Regions from separate parts of the Paenibacillus sophorae genome, predicted to be linked through region 2. Evidence: riboswitches for the same ligand, from Rfam matches in the RefSeq annotation. Region 2 holds a riboswitch; each other region holds the start of a gene.
What was found. Region 2 has a riboswitch for cyclic di-GMP ahead of KP014_RS23880 (thiamine pyrophosphate-binding protein). Riboswitches for the same ligand answer to the same signal wherever they lie in the genome.

Region 1 (6,640 bases), 2.0 Mb from region 2:
CGCGCGCGCCGACCTCGCCGAGGTCGATGCCGCGCTCGCGCGCGAGCTTGCGCGCACCCGGCGTAGCCAGGTACGCGGCGCCGCTCTCGGCGGCCGGGCCCTCCGGGGCGGCCGCCAGGGTCCCGGCTGGCTGCGCTGCCGGCTGCTGCGCCGCCGGCGAAGCCGCAGGCGCTTCCGGCGCGGCTGGCTTGCCGCTGTCCGCTGCCGAAGCCTCTTCGGCTCCGCCGCTTCCAGCGCTGCCGATCAAGCCGATCACTTCGCCGACCGCGACATTGTCTCCGTCTCTGCGCAAGATGGCGGAAATGACGCCGCTCTCCTCCGCGCTGATTTCCAGGTTTACCTTATCCGTCTCAAGCTCTGCCAGCACATCCCCCTGGCCGACATGGTCGCCTTCTTTTACGATCCACTTGTAGATCGTTCCTTCGGTAATGGATTCGCCCAGATCGGGCACTTTAATTTCGGACACAGGCCGCTACCTCCCCAAATTGTGATTAATGCTATCGTGACACCGTCCCGGAAGGAGACGGTACAGCCGCTTTCGTTTGCGAGTTCGAGTTCAGTGCTTCCGTGACGATTCTGCGTTGTTCAAAGGTGTGGACGTCCGCATACCCGCTGGCCGGGCTTGAGCGTTCCGGACGGCCGATATACCGTACAGCGGTATTGCTTGGCGCAATGGCGCGCAGCCGCGGCTCGATATAGCTCCAGGCGCCCATGTTCTTCGGTTCCTCCTGGACCCAGATGATCTCCTGCAGAGAAGTAAAATCGTTCAGGTAGACGGCCAATTCGCGCGCCGGGAACGGGTAGAGCTGTTCAAAGCGCAGGATATGCAGCCAGGACAAGTCCTGGCCCGCTGCCGCTTCCAATTCGGCTTGCAGGTCAATGGCGATTTTTCCGCTGCATACGACCAGACGTTTCACTGCGCCCGGAGTCTGCCCGAGCAGCGGTTCCGGGAGCACGGGCTGAAATTGGCCGGATGCCAGCTCTAAGCCGGAAGAAGCGCTGCGCGGGTTGCGGAGCAGGCTCTTCGGCGCCATGATGACGAGCGGCTTTGCGTCCGCCTGTCCGCACAGAGATGCCTGGCGGCGGAGCAGATGGAAGTACTGCGCGGCGCTGGTAAGATTCGCAACCGTCCAGTTTTCTTCTGCGGATAGCTGCAAATACCGTTCCAATCGGCCGCTGGAGTGTTCCGGTCCTTGCCCTTCGTAGCCATGGGGCAGCAGGATGGCCAGGTTGCTGCGCTGCGTCCATTTGGCGCGTCCGGCAGAAATGAACTGGTCGATAATCACCTGCGCGGCATTGGCGAAATCGCCGTACTGCGCTTCCCACAGCACGAATGTCTCCGGTGCAAATACATTGTAGCCGTACTCGTAGCCGAGCACCGAAGCCTCCGACAACGGGCTGTTGTAGACGCCGAAGGAAGCCTTGGTATCTTCAAGCTGGTGAAGCGGAGAATAGAGTTCTCCCGTTTCACTGTCGTGAAGCACGAGATGCCGCTGCGAGAAGGTGCCGCGCTGCGCGTCCTGGCCGCTCAGACGGATTGGCGTTCCGTCCTGGAGAATGGTCGCGAAAGCCAGCGTTTCGGCCAGCGCCCAATCCACCTTTTCCCCGTCGTTCAGCAGATCCTTGCGCCGCTGCAGAATCCGCTGCAGCTTCGGGTACACCTTAAAGCCTTCGGGAAAGGACAGCAGCTGGCGGTTAATGCTCTGCAGCCTGCCCAGCGGAACAGCTGTAGGCGCTGAGCTTTCTTCATCCGTCTGCAAGGCGACGGCTGTCTTCGTTTCGCCGTTCTTTTGCTTACCCTCTTTCATCCGCTCGTAAGCCTGCTGAAGCACATTGTCCGCTTCGGCGCTCATCTTCGCCAGTTCATCCTGGGTAATCACCTTTTCGCGCTCCAGCCTCTCGGCATAAATCCGGAGAACGGTAGGATGATTCTTCACCTTGCCGTAGACGATCGGCTGGGTCATTTCGGGATCATCCATTTCATTATGTCCGTGCCTGCGGTAACCGATAAGATCGATCAGGAAATCTTTCTTGAACAGGTTGCGGTAAGCGCTGGCCAGGCGGACGGCGTCAATGCAGGCTTCCGGATCGTCAGCATTGACATGGACTATCGGAATTTCATAGCCTTTGGCAAGATCGCTTGCATAGTGCGTGGAGCGGGAATCCTCGCTCTCTGTCGTGAAGCCGATCCGGTTATTGACGATGATGTGGATCGTTCCGCCATTCTGGTATCCCTGAAGCTTGCCGATATTCAGCGTCTCCGCTACAATGCCTTCGCCGGGGAAGGCGGCGTCTCCGTGGATCAGCACAGCCATGGCCTTGTTCGTGTTGAGCACAGGCAGCCCCGGAGCGCTTCGGTCTTCCTGGGCCGCGCGCGCAAAGCCTTCCACGACCGGGTTGACGAATTCCAAGTGGCTCGGGTTGTTGGCAAGCGTCAGACGGGCTCGTACGGTCTCGCCTTCATGGAACGCGCGGTCGGCGCCCAAATGGTATTTTACATCTCCGGTCCAGCCGTAGTTGATGCCCATGGAGCCTTCGGACGGGAACAGCTCCTTGTTTGGAGAGTGGTGGAATTCGGAGAAAATAATATCGTATGGTTTACCCAAGATATGCGCGAGCACATTCAAACGGCCCCGGTGGGCCATCCCCATCAGGATATGCTCCGCGCCGTCGTGCGCGGCCGCGCGGACAATTTCGTCCAGCATGGGAACAAGCGCATCATTGCCTTCCAGACTGAACCGCTTCTGGCCGACGAATGTCTTATGCAGGAACGTCTCGAACTGCTCCACCTGGATGAGCCGGCCCAGCAGCCCTTTGCGTTCCGCCGGAGTCAGCGGAGCGGGCGAGGTGGCCGATTCGGCCTGGCTGTTCAACCAGCGAAGCTCCTGCTCGTCGTGGACATGGCCGAACTCGTAAGCGATCGTCTTGGTATAGGTTTGGCGCATCCGGTGATAAGCGTCCCAGCCTGTCAGCACATCCTGCGGAGCATTCTCCCAGATAAGCGAAGCCGGCAGGGCAAGCAAATCTTCGCGCGTAAGCTCATAAGTCTCGGGGTCCAGCCATTTGGCCATGGAGGTATGGCCCTGTTCCAGCGGGTCAATGTCGGCCGCCAGATGGCCAAAAATGCGGATGCTAGCGATCAACTTGGAGGCTCTAACCGCTTTGCGGAGCCAATCGGTATCTTCGGACAGGGACGGTCCGGGAGTTCTGGCAGCCTCGGATGTCAGCGGAGGAGGACCATAGATGGTGAATAGTTCGCGGTAGTGGGCTTCCACTGAAGAAGGATCTTCGGCGAAATGTTCGTACTTTTCCTGAATGTAGCCCAGATTGGGACCGTAATACTTGCTCCAGACGGATTCGTTGTAGGACTCTTTGGCTGACATGAAACATCCTCCTAACAGTTAAACTCCAAAGGTGGCGGTGAACAAGGAGGGCCCGCTTTTGGAGCTTCGATGGTTACGTTTACATTCTATAATAAAAAGAAACCATTATAAAGTAAGTGCCTCATCCTATTGTGCTACTTTCAACATTTGTAATCAATTCAAGCTTTCGTCCAATTCGTTCGAAAAAAGGCATAATTTTGAGCAGGACCAACATAGAGGGTTCTCTGTTTTCAAAATTAATGGTTAGCAGACTTGAAAAATGGGTATTTGTCATATATAGTTCATTCATACTACTAAGATCATACATATGTTCAAGTTATTTCTACTTCCGGGTGCCGTTTGATCAACTCTATTTTTTTCTCCGCGCATACTTACTTATTTCCAAAATTCGACACACTTTTGGGCAAGCTTCTTGTATAATATTCTTGCAAGACTCGTTGTAATGAGAACAAGATCAGATCCTTGAATAGCAAGGGTCCAGTAAAAGGTAAACTTGCTGAAAGGCAGGGGCACAAAGTCTCGGGTCTAAGGTAATTTTTATATACTACGACGGCCGGACTGCCTGGGGACAAAAATCTTAGGAGGAGATTTTTTGGACAAGTCCAACCAGGGGAACATCGGAGAGCTGCAGACGTCAGAGCTTGATATGGAATGGGTGTATTTGCTTCTGAAAGCAAAGAAGCAAGGGCTCCAAGTGGATGAGATTCGTCGGTTCTTCAATGACAGGACCCTTAAGGCAATGTAGCAAGAGGGGTCTGACAGGGCATTATCAATTGAAATTTGAGAGAGGACATGGCGGCGCGGCGTCATGTCCTCTGTATGTTTGTGGGCTTTGCTGGGTCACTGGTCCTTCTGTTCAAGACGCCATTTCTGGTAATCCAGAAACTCCTTAAACTCGCGTTTACTGACGCCCGAAGCCATAGCCTCCTGAACCAGTTTGAACCATTCGGAATCCAGCGGTTCCTCCTGCGTATCGGAAATCTCCCCATAGAGAAGAACGTGAACGGGAACGTCCAGAGCCTCGGCAATTTTTTCAATGAATTGGATAGAGGGGTTGGATTGAATGTTGCGTTCAACATTGCTTAAGTATGATTTGGCCACATCAGCCTTGCCCGCCAGCTCGGATAAAGATAATCCCTTCTCCAGACGAAGATGCTGAATGTGTTGTCCTATATTATCTGGCACGATGAGTTACGCCCCCCTCCTTGTTTTTGGTACTAGTATAGCAAAGGTCCGCATACAAGGCAAAGCAGGCATTTTCCAGAAATTCTAACGAATCTGAAAGCTATCGGCGGCTGGGCGCTGCCTTCTATCCCTTCGATTTCTGCGGCGGCGCGCCAGCGAATCGTCAGGGTAACGGCACGCCCCGGGAGCTGACGTACAGGTCATACCATTCCTTACGGGTAAGTGCAAGCTTGTCCGCCCCTTCGCAGGCTGAGATGCGCTTCGGATTTACCGTTCCGATGACGGGCTGAATCGTGGCCGGATGCGCCATCAGCCAGGAGAGGACAATCGCTTCCGGGGTTGTCCCTTTCTCATCGGCCAGCGTACGGACAAGGCGCGCGGTGCTGCGGACCGTTTCGGATTCTCCGTCCAGCGGGCGACCGCTGTATTTGCCCTGGGCCAGCGGCCCCCACGCCTGAAGCTGGATATTCTCCAGTCTGCAGTGCTCGACCGTTCCCTCGGGCATACCTTGCTCTCTCCAGGCTTTCTGATTGACGCTTACAACCGAATCGAGCCAGTAGATCTTCTCAAGGCTCATCTCCAGTTGATTGACGATAAACGGCTCTTCGCTGTATGCCTGAAGCAGCTTGATCTGCCCCTCGCTCATATTGGAGACGCCGAAATGCCGCACCTTGCCGGATTGCTTAAGCAGGTGAAGCGCTTCGCCCACCTCTTCAGGGTCCATCAGCGGATCGGGCCGGTGAAGCAGCAGAATATCAAGGTATTCGGCTCCCAGACGAGACAGGATGCCGTCCACGCTGCTCAGGATATGGCTCTTGGAGAAATCGAACACGTTGGAGCTTTCGCCCGGTTCGGCCAGCTTAATGCCGCACTTCGATTGAAGAATGATACGTTCACGCAGCTCCGGCCGTTCTTTAAGGACGGTGCCGAATACTTGCTCGGCTTTGCCGCGGGTGTAAATATCGGCATGGTCGAACATGTTGACGCCGATGGAGAGCGCAGCTTCGACAGCCTCATGTCCTTCATTGATCTGCTCTTTGGTAATCGCCTCGCGGTCCCAGTCTCCACCAAGGCCCATACAGCCCAGGACAAGCCGGCTTGCGGGAATTCCGCGCTTGTTAAGCGGTAACGTTTTCAATTCAATCCCTCCGTCATAGTGATAGATGATTTCAGAGATATTGTACAACTTTGGAAGCCAGTACGATACTTTTAATCGCTTAAGAAGCGGTGCCAGGCGGCATACAAGGGGGCTACTCCTTTAGATCCAAGGGCTTCCCGATATCGCCGAGCTTGTGCGCCCGTACGTCAGCGTACAGGCGCTTCAGCCATTTCAGTTCCGTCAGGCTGTGCTCATATTTGCCGTACATGAGATGAAGCGCGGCGCGGGGAACGGTGGAAACATGCTCTTCATAGACCTGATAAGCGAGATTGACCTGATGCTCGGTCTCCCGGATGCGCTCCTCCAACAGTTTCGCAATCTTGTCCGGATCAACATGCCGCGAGAAGGCGAGCGCGAGGTACATCGGATGATAGAGGGTGTCGTTCTGCTTAAACAGCTGCAGCAGGAGCTGCTCGAACAAGGCCCTTCCCGAACCGGTGATCCGGTATATGGTTTTGTCCGGCCGGTCGCTGCTGCGGATAATCTCAATCTGTGCAATCTGTCCGTTCTTGGCTAATTGGTCGACGGCGTAGTACAGGGAGCCCATTTGCAGCTTCGTAATCTGATCGATCGCGCGGTCTTTCATCACCAGCATCATTTCATAGGGATGCATGTCCCGTTCCAGCAGCAGCCCGAGAATAGCCAGCTTCATTGACATGGCAGCTCTAATCCTTGCTGGTCGCCGGCTGCGGAGCTTTACTGCGGGTGAAGAGGCGGTCCTTCGGCATGAGCAGCACGGCCGCGAGCCCTAGCACCGCCGGAATAAGCGCCCACAGGAACGTATGCGCAATGGAGGAAGACAGCGCGGCTGAGATTTTCTCAAGCACGGGAGCCGGAATCTGCGCTCTTGCTTCCGGGGTCAGCGCGGCGCGCGGATCGCCGAAGGCGGATGACTGGGCGCTGCCGCCGAACG
Region 2 (6,640 bases):
TATAGGCTTGAATCGATTTAAGGCCGTCTTCTTCTGTAAAAGTTCCCTCCAATTCAATATCAATTACCTTTTTAGCCGAGTCTGTCTTCAAAATAAATTTTCCCATGTGTACATCTCTCCCGGAATTTGATGAGTTTAGCATGAAGTCCGACTGCATTTTGCGCAGGGCCGTTTTCATGTAAATATCCTTTAAAACGATTTGCTAATGCCAACATTCGACATGGTAACGTTAGCTTTGGGATATTTTTCTTTATTGTATACTTATATTTCTCAGATATGCAATAAAAAAGTCGAATGATGCATTATTTTGTCGATGGTGTAGTTATTGGATTTCTTCCAGTGTCGAGAGAAGGACATTAAAAGCGGAAATAATTCTCGGAGCGCCAACACATGGCACAAGATGCAGTAAAATCCCCTTGATTTGATCAACGGTCATGCCTACACGGAGCGCCATCACATAATGAACGCCGAGCTGCTCGAATTGGCCCATCGTAATCAGAGAGGAAATAACGGCAATCTCTTTCCAATCGGCGCCAATAGTGGTCCGCTGAAAAATGTCGCCATAAGCGTTGCCCATAATAAATTCAGCCAATTCGGGAAAATGCTCTTTGATCGGAGCCATCGCCTTGGCCCCATAGTCGCCGGAAAGATTAGAGAAATGCTTGAAACCGCTGTTTACGTTGTCTTTCATAGAAATGCCTCCTAAAAGTTTTGCTGGCGTATGCTCCCCGGGTTACTTTTCGTGAAAGCTTGCTTCGGAAGCATATGCTTGTTTTGTCTGTGAAACTATTAATCAAGATTTAGTGTGCGGTGTGCGGTAGGAGGCACTTCGTCACGGTCAGTCAATAGCTCGATGACGGCAACACGGTTTAAAGCCACAGCTTCGCTGATAGCAGTAGCAAATTGTTCTTTGGTCTCGCATTTGTAGCCGGCAGCTCCCAGCGATTCGGCAAATTTTACGGCATCCATAGGAACTTCAAATAAAGTTCCGTCGATTCTGCCTGTAGTTTTTTCCATTCCTTTTAACGCCATATCCAGCTGCATATTATTCACAACGATAAAAATGACCGGGATATTCTTGCAAACGGCAGTATTAATTTCTGTACCGAGCATCATGAAGCAGCCGTCGCCGGTAATGCAGAATATCGTTTCCTCAGGAGAAGCAGCCTTTGCTCCAATAGCCATGCCGATTGCGTTGCCCATGCAGGCAAAGTAAGCGTCGAAGACAAAACTGCCCGGCTTCTTCACGTTGTACCACTTCACGGCATTGAAGCCGTGGCTGCCGTCATCAACAAATATGGTATTGTTATAAGGGATCAGGTCGCTCATCGTGCTCATTACCGACGCCAGTGAAAGATTGGGCAGATCGGGCAGTTCTTCCGCATAATGAACAGCCGTCTCCGGATCACGTTTTTTAATAGCGGCAGTATCAACATTCTGGAGATACAGCGACAAGTTATCCCGCAAATCTCCGCCGACCGCAATCGTCTGGGAGGTCAATATTTTTCCCACAAAGGTGGGATCGACGTCAAACTGAATCAAGGTCTCCGGATGATTCTCCGCTTTGAGGTTACAAATGGTCATATCACTGAGACGTGATCCAAGCACGATAAACAAATCACTGCGATTCAACAAATCGTCGCCATGCCTGCATCCGCCAACACCGATTGGACCGTGGTATAGCGGATGATCCCAGGCGATAGCGCCTTTGCCGCCGGGAGTAGTAACGACAGGAATATTAAAGGTCTCTGCCAATTGAACCAATTCCGTATGCGCACCGGAGCGGTTGACGCCTTTGCCGGCTATGATCAGAGGTCTGCTGGAATGGTTAATGGCATCAACAATACGGTCAAAATTAGCGTAACTGACAAGCGTTTCCCGTTCGGGGATAACAATTCGGCATTCTTTTAGCGGTTCTGTCTGGACATCAAAAGGAATGCACAGATGAACAGGTCCGCGCTTGCCGCTCAGCGCAATTGAAATAGCATGGTTAAAAATCGTGCTGAAATGATCGCCGCGTTCGATTAGTTTGCTGAAGAGCGTAGCGGGTCTGAACATGTCCGCCAAATCGGCAAGATACGAAGAAGAATCCTGGCACTGGGGAATTCCGAGCTCCTGAATGGATTGATGCCCCGTAATAAACAGCACAGGGAGGTTGTTGGCTTTGGCATGTGCCGCCGCTGTGAGGAGGTTCGTCCCCCCTGGACCGGAAGTACCGAAAGCCACGCCGAGATTTCCGGTTTTCAAGGCATAGCCGGAAGCTTCAAATCCGGAGCTGGATTCATGTCTCCCAGGAATAAATTCAATACCATAATCTACCATTTTGAGAACTATGGGACAAATAGATTTACCGATAATGCCAAAAGAATGCGTCACTCCGAGATTGCGTAGTGCTTCTGCCATATAATCTGCGACTGTCTTCAAAAGATCCACCCCACAAATCAAGTATTGTTTGCCATGTTATCTAACAAATAATAGAAAACCTGCACTCAAAACAGAGTACAGGTCGGTTGACAAAATCACCATATAGGACGCTTGATATACTAGCGTTCTGGTTCTTCAGCAACCTGGCTGTCATGGTCTCAAGCAAGATTTGAGACTGTAGATCCATGGCTTTGCGTCATTCCCTTTCGGAGAACTTTGCCCATATTGAGTTTATGAAAAAATAAAGAATAATTTTCCCTTACAATATATTCCTTGCTCTGCTTTTGTCAATATATTTATATAAATAGGCTCGGAATTTGACGAATTAATTGATTTTCTATACATATTGTCTGGAATTAACGAAGGATAAAAGACCTATACTGAGCACGAAGAGTCCTTAAAAGAAAAGAAGCAGCCCTTGCGGCTACTCCTTTTCATTGTTAGCGTAAGGATCAAGCAGGTAGTCGCCTTCTCCGCTGTCCATGTAACTCTGGTACTGATGTCCCTTCACGACGGTAACATGATTGCCTGTTATGTCCGTGGCGATGAAATTTTCCCAGGGCTCGACGAAGCCATCTGGATCATCAGCTTCGATTTCCATATCATTGTAAGAATCGATATTATTTCCCTCCGCCATAGCCGGCGTGTTGGAGGTGCCGAAGCTTTCGACGATCTGCCAGGCGTCCTCGCCGTCAAATCCGTTATACTCATGCTCGTCGAGACTGCTTCGCCCAAAAGGAGGAGTAAGAAATTCCTCTTCCACGGGGCGCGTATGCGGCTTTTCCTGGCGGGGGCTGTATTCCTTGGAGTAGCGTGTGGCGGGAAGAACGGCCAGTCGCTCATATGGAATCGGCTGTCCGCTCGCCGCGCAAATGCCGTATGTGCCTTTGTCCATCGCCTCAAGCGCGTCGTCTATATCCTTTAGTTCCAGTTCTTCGAGCTCTTGAAGCGATATATCCATGGAACGATGATACAGGTCGGTGGCGACATCGCCGGGATGGTTGTCGATTTCCGACAGTTCGCCCGACATATCCCGCATGGAATCTTCAAGACCGTGATCTTCATTCTCCTTAAGCCTGTGCCGGATATCGTCCCGCTGCCGGATAAGAAGGCCACGCAGGCGGGCAAGCTGTTCCGAAGACAGGTGATTCATTAGCCTCGGCTCCTTTCCATTTGCCGTTTTCCTTGTTAGGTTGGCCGATTGGCCGGTTTTTTACCGCTGGCAAATTGTGCTTTTGATAAGTGCGGCGCGGGGTGCGCCGCAATGGACGGGTTCTTGAGGCCTGTGCTACAATATACAGGTCTTTTATACACGTTTTGGACCGCTTTCGGGCGGGAAAAATAAGAACGGAGTGACAAGCTGAAGTGGTGTACTATCTGATCGCGCTAATCGTATTTTTGCTTGACCAGGGAACGAAATATCTGATCTCCACCCGGCTGGAAATCGACGAACAAATTCCGGTGATCGGAAACTTTTTTGTCATCACATCGCACCGCAACCGCGGCGCCGCTTTCAGCATTCTGCAAGACCAGCGCTGGTTTCTCATTCTGGTGACGCTTGTCGTCTTGATTGGAATCGTCTGGTATTTGAACAAAGTAAGAAGGACGCGGCGCTTGCTTCCCTTGGCGCTGTCGCTTGTGCTTGGCGGCGCAATCGGCAACTTTCTCGACCGGGCGCTTACAGGCGAAGTTGTCGATTTTCTGCGGTTTAATTTCGGCAGCTATACGTTTCCGATCTTTAACGTGGCGGATTCCTGTATTGTCGTCGGTGTAGCGCTTATTATTCTCGATTCCATTATGGATATGAGGGGCGGCCCAACTGAAGTGATTGAAGTGAAGGAAACAAGCGAGGTAGAGGAAAGGAATGAACAGCATTGAGTAAGGACGCCCATAATGAAGGGGCAGAAGGCGAGACCGTGGATAATGATATCGTCGTCTGGACCGTTCAGGAGGAATACGCCCGCGAACGCATCGATAAATATTTAACCGAAGCTTGGGAAGAGGATATTTCCCGCTCCCAGGTGCAGCAGTGGATCGAGGCAGGACATGTAACGGTAAACGGCAGGACGGTAAAAGCGAACTACAAGCTCTTCACGGGTGATACAATCTCTGTGACGGTTCCGGAGCCGGAAACCTCGGAACTGACGCCGGAGGATATTCCGCTGAATATCGCTTATGAGGACGCCGACGTGATTGTCGTCAACAAGCCGCGCGGCATGGTCGTGCATCCGGCGGCAGGTCATCCCTCAGGCACGCTGGTCAACGCCTTGATGTACCACTGCAAGGACCTGTCGGGAATTAACGGCGAGATTCGTCCCGGCATTGTGCACCGGATTGACAAGGACACATCGGGCCTCATTATGGCCGCCAAGAACGACGCCAGCCACAATTCACTTGCTGCGCAGCTCAAAGCGCACAGCGTGACCCGGCGCTATTTGGCGGTTGTCCAAGGCAATGTGGCCCATGATCAGGGAACGGTGGACGCTCCGATCGGCAGGGACCCGCATGACCGCAAGCTGTATACGGTAACGGAGAAGAACAGCAAGACGGCGGTAACCCATTTTACCGTGCTGGAGCGGTTCGGCGATTGTACCCTGCTGCAGCTTCAGCTGGAAACCGGCCGGACGCACCAGATCCGGGTTCACATGAAATTTATCGGGCATCCGCTCGTCGGAGATCCCGTATACGGCCGGAGTAAAGGAATCTTTATGGAAGGCGGACAAGCTTTGCACGCGGCCATACTCGGATTCGTCCATCCTTCCACGGAGGAATATTTGGAGTTTTCGGCGCCGCTGCCTGAGGATATGGAAGAACTGCTCGCCCGTCTGCGGAGCAGATAAGTACAAATCAACTGCGGATTTGTCCATTGTTTTGAAGCCGCTGTTACGTCATATTTAACAATATAGAATGGATAGGCTGAGCGCCTGTTCATCCGTCTTATATTCCAGAAGCAGGAGTGAGATCACTTTTATGAGCATTGAACACTATCAGAATACGTATATCCAGAACAATTTCGCAGACCGAATCGGCGGAGCGAATTACGGCAAGGACACCAATATCTATAAATTTGAGAAGATTAAACGCGCCAAGGCTTCGGCCAAAAAAGACTTCCCCGATATTGAGCTGATCGATATGGGCGTAGGCGAACCGGATGAGATGGCGGATGCGGGCATCGTCGCCAAGCTGGCGGAAGAAGCGGCCAAGGAAGAGAACCGCGGTTATGCCGACAACGGCATTGCCGAATTCAAGGAAGCTGCTGCTAAGTACCTGAAAGAGGTATTTAACGTCGACGGGATTGATCCTGTAAATGAGGTGCTTCACTCCATTGGCTCGAAACCGGCGCTCGCGATGCTGCCTTCCGCTTTTATCAACCCGGGCGATATTACAATCATGACCATTCCGGGCTATCCGGTGCTTGGCACCCATACGAAATATTTGGGCGGCCAAGTCTACAATGTCGAGCTTAAGAAGGAGAATAACTTCCTTCCTGACCTGAGCTCCATTCCGGAAGACATCGCATACAAGGCGAAGCTGCTCTACCTGAACTATCCGAACAACCCGACGGGCGCAAGCGCGACTCCGGAATTTTTTGCTGATGTTGTAGCCTGGGCGAAAAAATACAATGTTGTCGTCATTCATGACGCTCCATACGCGGCGCTGACGTATGACGGTCTGAAGCCGCTGAGCTTCCTGTCCGTTCCCGGCGCGAAAGACGTTGGCGTAGAACTGCATTCCCTTTCCAAATCTTACAATATGACCGGCTGGAGAATCGGCTTTGTGGCCGGCAATCCGCTGATCGTCAAGGCGTTCGGCGACGTTAAGGACAACAACGATTCCGGCCAGTTTATCGCTATTCAGAAAGCGGCGGCCTACGGTCTTGCCCATCCGGAAATCACGGAAGCCATCGCGGCCAAATATTCCCGCCGCCACAACCTGCTGGTGGACGCGCTGAACAGCCTTGGCTTCAAGGCGACGAAACCGAAGGGCTCTTTCTTCCTGTACGTGGAAGCGCCAAAAGGCGTCAAGGGCGGACGCCGCTTCGAGTCCGGCGAGGACTTCTCCCAATTCTTGATTCGCGAGAAGCTGATCTCGACGGTGCCTTGGGATGATGCGGGCGCGTTCGTGCGATTCTCCGTCACTTTTGTGGCTAAAGGTGAAGAGGAAGAACTGCGCGTGATTTCGGAAATTAAACGCCGCTTGAGCGACGTCGAATTTG
Region 3 (6,640 bases), 2.4 Mb from region 2:
GGCGGGGCTGTTCGCGCTGGATTTCATGCATTTTACGCAGACCCGGATTTCTACCATTGATGTGTACGGCGTCTTCTTCATCATGCTGATGTTCTACTTCATGCAGCGTTACTCGGCAATGAATTTCTACCGCCTTCCGCTGCGCAAGACGCTGTGGCCGCTCTTTTGGTCGGGCCTGTTCTTTGGCATCGGGGTTGCCTCCAAATGGATCGTGCTGTATGGAGGGGCGGGGCTCGCCATAATGCTCGGCATTTCGCTCTTTGACCGGTACCGGCAGCACAGGGCGGCCCGGCGCGTGCTTGCCTTGGGCAAGCGGGCGGACCCGGAACTGTCAGCCGCTTGCCAAGAAGCCGCGCGAACATTCTGGAGCAGAAGCGTTATTACTCTTGCCTCCTGCATTATCTTCTTTATTGTTATTCCGGCCGTGATTTACAGCTTGTCGTTTATTCCTGTGCTGTCTGTCACACCGGAAGGCTATACGTTTAAAGGATTGCTCGAAGCGCAGAAGAATATGTACGACTACCACAGCCAGCTTGTGGCTACCCATCCGTTCTCTTCCCAGTGGTGGCAATGGCCCTTTATGAAGCGTCCGGTATGGTTCTTCAGCGGGGGAGAAGGACTGCCGGCAGGCCAGGCCAGCAGCATCGTAACGATGGGCAATCCGCTGATCTGGTGGACGGGGGTGTTTGCCATCCTCGCCGTCCTGCGGCTGACGCTGAAACGCAGGGAAAAACCGCTTTACGTCATTTGGATCGGCTATTTTTCCCAATACATTCCCTGGATGCTCGTTCCGCGCGAGACGTTCCTTTACCATTATTTCGCGATGGTTCCGTTCATGATACTGGCGCTGGTCTATATGCTGAAGCTGTCGGACAGCGTGTTTCCGGAATCCCGGTCGAGAGTCATTCGTTATGTGTATGTCGCTGCTGCCGCGCTGCTCTTTATCATGTTTTATCCCGTTTTGTCGGGCATGCGGGTTAGCGGGGATTACGTGACAGGCTTCCTGCGCTGGTTCCCGACTTGGGTCTTTTAGGGTTATGGCCGTCTACAATTTAGGAGGAAAAGAAATGAAAGCCAGATACAGCGTGATCGTCCCGATGTATAATGAAGAAGAAGTGATCTCTCATACGTACAAGCGTCTGAAGGAAGTCATGGACCGCAGCGGAGACGCATATGAGCTGATCTTCGTGAACGATGGAAGCCGGGACCGCTCAGCCGATATGATCCGGGAGATTGCAGACCGGGACGGTCATGTGAAGCTGATTGACTTCTCGCGGAATTTCGGCCACCAAGTCGCGATAACCGCAGGCATGGATTATGCACGGGGGGAAGCGGTCGTTGTTATCGACGCCGATCTTCAGGACCCTCCCGAAGTCATACTTGAGTTGATTGCCAAATGGAAACAGGGATATGAAGTGGTGTATGCCAAACGGCTGAAGCGCCACGGCGAAACATTGTTCAAAAAAATCACCGCCAAGCTGTTTTACCGCCTGCTGAGCAGTATGACGAGCGTGGATATTCCAACCGATACGGGCGACTTCCGCCTGATCGACCGCAAGGTGTGCAACGTTTTGCGCGAACTCAAGGAGAAGAACCGCTATGTCAGAGGGCTTGTCAGTTGGGTCGGTTTCCGCCAGACGATGGTGGAGTATGTCCGCGAGGAGCGCTTTGCCGGGGAGACCAAATATCCGCTCAAAAAAATGATCCGGTTTGCGCTCGACGGCATCACGTCTTTTTCGCACAAGCCGCTCAAAATCGCTTCTTACCTTGGGTTTTTGCTTTCGTTTTCCAGCTTTGTCTTTTTGTTCTTCGTGTTGATGCAGAAGTGGTTTACTTCCCGCACGGTGCCCGGCTGGGCTTCCATCGTCGGCGTGAACCTGCTGTTTAACGGAATTGTACTTATGATCCTCGGGGTAATCGGCGAATATATCGGCCGGATATACGATGAATCGAAGGACCGGCCGCTTTACATTGTCCGCGAGGCGGTAGGCTACAGAAACCTGAAGGAGGAGGAAGCCGAGCTCTTTCGGGAGAAAGCCGGACAATCACGGGAGGATGTACCTTATGAATAACAATAATGTGCGCGGCGATATCCTCCAGTTCGTTAAATTTAATATTGTCGGTCTTCTGAATACATTGGTAGATATGGCCGTGTTCGCGCTGCTGACTTCGCTCGGGCTCTTCTATGTCGTTGCCCAGGTCATCTCCTATGGTGCGGGAACGGCCAACAGTTTTATTTTGAACAGTAAAATAACGTTCAAGGACCGGCAGCGGAGCAAGGAAGAAGGCTTCATTCATAAGCAGCTCCTGAGGTTTATTGCATTGAATCTGTTCGTGCTGTGCATATCTCTGCTGCTGATGAGTGTTCTAATCGGCCGTCTTGGATTGCAGGAGCTGCTGTCGAAGGTATTGGTTACGTTTGTTACGGTCATCATCAATTTTTTTGGCAGCAGAAAATGGGTGTTTGTGAAGCCAAAGCAGTCTCTGCCTGTCTCCGGTGAGGCAATCTCCGGGGCGGAAGCGGAGCGACGATAGAGGGTGAAGATTATGCGCAAGCTTTCTTATATCATAATTATCGCTGGCGTTCTGCTGATCCTGTATCCAAAGACGAGCGAATGGTTAGAAGATTGGCAGCAGCAGAAGCTGCTGAAGGAAGCGGAGCAGAGTTTTGAACAAAGCGCGGAGAAGGCTCAAGATTCGGTCGATCCCGATCTGCGGCTCAAATATGCCAAAGTGACACAGCTGCTTGCCGAAGAATCGGCCTTGGACGAGCAGTCGCAGCTCGCAGAGGATAAAGGCGGTTCAGACGGAGACGAGAAAGCGATCGCGCTGATTGAGATCGATAAAATCGATGTCAAACTTCCCGTGCTTGAAGGAGCCACCAAAGCGAATATGCGGCATGCGGCCGTGCATTTGACCGAGACCGCTCCGCTTGGAGAAATCGGGAATGCGGCTATCGCCGCTCACCGCGCCCATACCAAGGGAAGACTGTTCAACCGTCTGAATGAGGTGAAGATCGGTGATACGATTTCCGTTAAGACCAAAGGGAAAGTCTATAACTACACGGTCTATGATATCTCGATAGTCGAACCTACTGATGTGTCCGTGCTGGAAGGCAGTAACAAAGACCGCATCCTTACGCTCATCACATGCGATCCGCTGATTAATCCGACTCATCGGCTAATTGTGCACGCAAAGCTCCCGTGACTGTGGCGGAAATATGTAAAAATAGGTAATCATACAGGTATATTTTCCTAGTTTTCTATTGATAATTCAGATAAATATGGTAATCTAATATTAGAAAAGCTAAACACGATAACGGCAAACCTATCGAAAGATTGGGACGCAAAGCTAGAGGGCCTTCCCGTAAGGATGGCAGCCAGCTACCGAATGAAGAAGCTTTTTTTGTTTAACTCACAAGTAAAATTTTAGAATATTTACCTATTATTTGAATAGATGAAACTTGCACGACAATGGCAAACCTATCGAAAGGTAGGGACGCAAAGCTAAAGGGCCTTCCCGCGAGGATGGCAGCCAGCTATCGAAAGGAGTTTTATCCGTGAAGAAGTTTTATTTTTGGCTTCTTATATTATTTACAGTAGCCACTTCCGTTCCAGTTACCCCGGCAGCCGCCGCGAGCGGCAGTTCCGAATGGCTGGACACTTCGAATTTAAGCCAAGGTGTTGTTGGCATTCAATATAACGCTCCCCAGGGCAAGCGCACTAAACTGATGATTACCAAGAACGGCAGCAGTTATACCTACAACCTCTTCGCATCAGAGCCCAATGAGTCCTTCCCGCTTCAGCAAGGCAGCGGCTCCTATAAAGTTTCCATCCTTGAGAATACCAGCGGCAACAAGTATAAAGTGGTTTATTCCGATTCTATCGACCTTTCGATGAGCGAACCTAACGCCGTATATCTGAGCTCGGTGCAGAACGTTAAATGGAACCCGTCCGACAGAGCGATCCAAAAAGCGAAACAACTCACCCAGAATACCGACACTGACAAAGAAAAAGTAACCGCCATTTATAACTACATCGTCTCCAATGTAAAATACGACTACGCCTTAGCAGCCAACGTATCTACCGACTATGTGCCGAACATCGACAGAACGCTTGCAAGCAAAAAAGGAATCTGCTACGACTATGCTTCCCTCTTTGCCGCTATGCTCCGCAGTGTGAACGTTCCCGCTAAGCTTGTGATGGGTGAGAGCAGCTATGTATCTCAATACCATGCATGGAATGAAGTCCTCATCGATGGGCAGTGGGTGACTATTGATACGACGGTAGACGCCGGTTTGGGAAAGAGTAATAAAGCGGTCTCCCTGATTAAAAGCGCCAGCAAATATACCGGTGCGAAGTATTATTAAGCAACTGACGGCTTCATGCAATAAATGAACAATCCGCTTAAATAATAAGTGGATTGTTTTTTTTGTATTTTGGGTATTGCCATATCCTCAGAGAAGAGGTATTATAGATAAGTCGTCCTCGGGAGACACAAGCCTTTGCCGACAAGATAAAATAAACTTTCAAAAAAAGCTTGCGTTTCTGTAGAGTGTATGATATATTATAAGAGTTGCTGCTGAGACATTAAGTTGAACGGCAAACAAGTTTGATCTTTGAAAACTGAACAACGAGTGAGTGGGAATTCGCTTCTAGCGAGTTCCAAAAGAGATGGATTTCACAGCGTGGTTCACGCTTTGGAAAGGCCATCATGAGAATGCAAATTCTCGTCAGATGTTTCAACATGAGCTAATCGCTCTATCGATAAACTTTTCGGATGGTTGTTTTCTTGGAGTGATTCGAGGGAGTAACCGCACGAAAAAACCTTATTGGAGAGTTTGATCCTGGCTCAGGACGAACGCTGGCGGCGTGCCTAATACATGCAAGTCGAGCGGAGTATTTTTGAGAGCTTGCTCTCAAAAATACTTAGCGGCGGACGGGTGAGTAACACGTAGGCAACCTGCCCCTTGAACTGGGATAACTACCGGAAACGGTAGCTAATACCGGATAATTCCTCTTGGCACCTGCTGGGAGGCTGAAAGGCGGAGCAATCTGCTGTCAAGGGATGGGCCTGCGGCGCATTAGCTAGTTGGTGGGGTAACGGCTCACCAAGGCGACGATGCGTAGCCGACCTGAGAGGGTGAACGGCCACACTGGGACTGAGACACGGCCCAGACTCCTACGGGAGGCAGCAGTAGGGAATCTTCCGCAATGGGCGAAAGCCTGACGGAGCAACGCCGCGTGAGTGATGAAGGTTTTCGGATCGTAAAGCTCTGTTGCCAGGGAAGAACGTCTCTTAGAGTAACTGCTAAGAGAGTGACGGTACCTGAGAAGAAAGCCCCGGCTAACTACGTGCCAGCAGCCGCGGTAATACGTAGGGGGCAAGCGTTGTCCGGAATTATTGGGCGTAAAGCGCGCGCAGGCGGCTGTTTAAGTCTGGTGTTTAAACCATGGGCTCAACCTGTGGTCGCACTGGAAACTGGGCAGCTTGAGTGCAGAAGAGGAAAGTGGAATTCCACGTGTAGCGGTGAAATGCGTAGAGATGTGGAGGAACACCAGTGGCGAAGGCGACTTTCTGGGCTGTAACTGACGCTGAGGCGCGAAAGCGTGGGGAGCAAACAGGATTAGATACCCTGGTAGTCCACGCCGTAAACGATGAGTGCTAGGTGTTAGGGGTTTCGATACCCTTGGTGCCGAAGTTAACACAGTAAGCACTCCGCCTGGGGAGTACGGTCGCAAGACTGAAACTCAAAGGAATTGACGGGGACCCGCACAAGCAGTGGAGTATGTGGTTTAATTCGAAGCAACGCGAAGAACCTTACCAGGTCTTGACATCCCTCTGAATCGTCTAGAGATAGGCGCGGCCTTCGGGACAGAGGAGACAGGTGGTGCATGGTTGTCGTCAGCTCGTGTCGTGAGATGTTGGGTTAAGTCCCGCAACGAGCGCAACCCTTGACTTTAGTTGCCAGCAGGTGAAGCTGGGCACTCTAGAGTGACTGCCGGTGACAAACCGGAGGAAGGTGGGGATGACGTCAAATCATCATGCCCCTTATGACCTGGGCTACACACGTACTACAATGGCCGGTACAACGGGAAGCGAAGCCGCGAGGCGGAGCCAATCTTATAAAGCCGGTCTCAGTTCGGATTGCAGGCTGCAACTCGCCTGCATGAAGTCGGAATTGCTAGTAATCGCGGATCAGCATGCCGCGGTGAATACGTTCCCGGGTCTTGTACACACCGCCCGTCACACCACGAGAGTTTACAACACCCGAAGTCGGTGGGGTAACCCGCAAGGGAGCCAGCCGCCGAAGGTGGGGTAGATGATTGGGGTGAAGTCGTAACAAGGTAGCCGTATCGGAAGGTGCGGCTGGATCACCTCCTTTCTATGGAGAATCGTTTCCCGCAGCGGAAACATTCAAATCGGAAGCTTAGCTTCCAAAACTCAGGTTTAGGCCTGTTGCTCACTCGTTGCTCAGTTTTGAGAGCTCAAACTCTCAAAAGCAAGAACTTGATCCTTGAAAACTGGATACCGAAACGAAAATTGCGTTTTAGAACATCTTTTAGCTGAGCTTGTGTCAAGCGATTGAACAAGTGAAGTGAAAGTGCTTAGTTGGTTAAGCTAGTAAGAGCACACGGAG

Region 1: it holds a riboswitch for cyclic di-GMP, as region 2 does, so the genes downstream of both, KP014_RS28595 (anti-repressor SinI family protein) here and KP014_RS23880 (thiamine pyrophosphate-binding protein) in region 2, are expected to answer to the same signal.
Region 3: it holds a riboswitch for cyclic di-GMP, as region 2 does, so the genes downstream of both, KP014_RS06615 (transglutaminase-like domain-containing protein) here and KP014_RS23880 (thiamine pyrophosphate-binding protein) in region 2, are expected to answer to the same signal.

The regions. Positions count from the first base shown of each region.
Region 1 is NZ_CP076607.1:1,029,357-1,035,996, forward strand. Features, by position in the region: gene odhB (2-oxoglutarate dehydrogenase complex dihydrolipoyllysine-residue succinyltransferase) at 1-466, opposite strand, end outside; gene KP014_RS04980 (2-oxoglutarate dehydrogenase E1 component) at 498-3,383, opposite strand; cyclic di-GMP riboswitch class I at 3,860-3,949, shown strand; gene KP014_RS28595 (anti-repressor SinI family protein) at 3,976-4,128, shown strand; gene KP014_RS04990 (helix-turn-helix domain-containing protein) at 4,224-4,568, opposite strand; gene KP014_RS04995 (aldo/keto reductase) at 4,732-5,706, opposite strand; gene KP014_RS05000 (PadR family transcriptional regulator) at 5,819-6,385, opposite strand; gene KP014_RS05005 (MDR family MFS transporter) at 6,393-6,640, opposite strand, start outside.
Region 2 is NZ_CP076607.1:4,898,203-4,904,842, reverse strand. Features, by position in the region: gene KP014_RS23890 (hypothetical protein) at 1-106, opposite strand, end outside; gene KP014_RS23885 (carboxymuconolactone decarboxylase family protein) at 323-691, opposite strand; gene KP014_RS23880 (thiamine pyrophosphate-binding protein) at 790-2,403, opposite strand; cyclic di-GMP riboswitch class I at 2,559-2,655, opposite strand; gene KP014_RS23875 (TraR/DksA C4-type zinc finger protein) at 2,849-3,577, opposite strand; gene lspA (signal peptidase II) at 3,790-4,302, shown strand; gene KP014_RS23865 (RluA family pseudouridine synthase) at 4,341-5,264, shown strand; gene KP014_RS23860 (LL-diaminopimelate aminotransferase) at 5,395-6,640, shown strand, end outside.
Region 3 is NZ_CP076607.1:1,395,727-1,402,366, forward strand. Features, by position in the region: gene KP014_RS06595 (phospholipid carrier-dependent glycosyltransferase) at 1-1,033, shown strand, start outside; gene KP014_RS06600 (glycosyltransferase family 2 protein) at 1,068-2,072, shown strand; gene KP014_RS06605 (GtrA family protein) at 2,065-2,535, shown strand; gene KP014_RS06610 (class D sortase) at 2,548-3,207, shown strand; cyclic di-GMP riboswitch class I at 3,311-3,391, shown strand; cyclic di-GMP riboswitch class I at 3,466-3,546, shown strand; gene KP014_RS06615 (transglutaminase-like domain-containing protein) at 3,560-4,369, shown strand; rRNA gene KP014_RS06620 (16S ribosomal RNA) at 4,829-6,385, shown strand; rRNA gene KP014_RS06625 (23S ribosomal RNA) at 6,615-6,640, shown strand, end outside.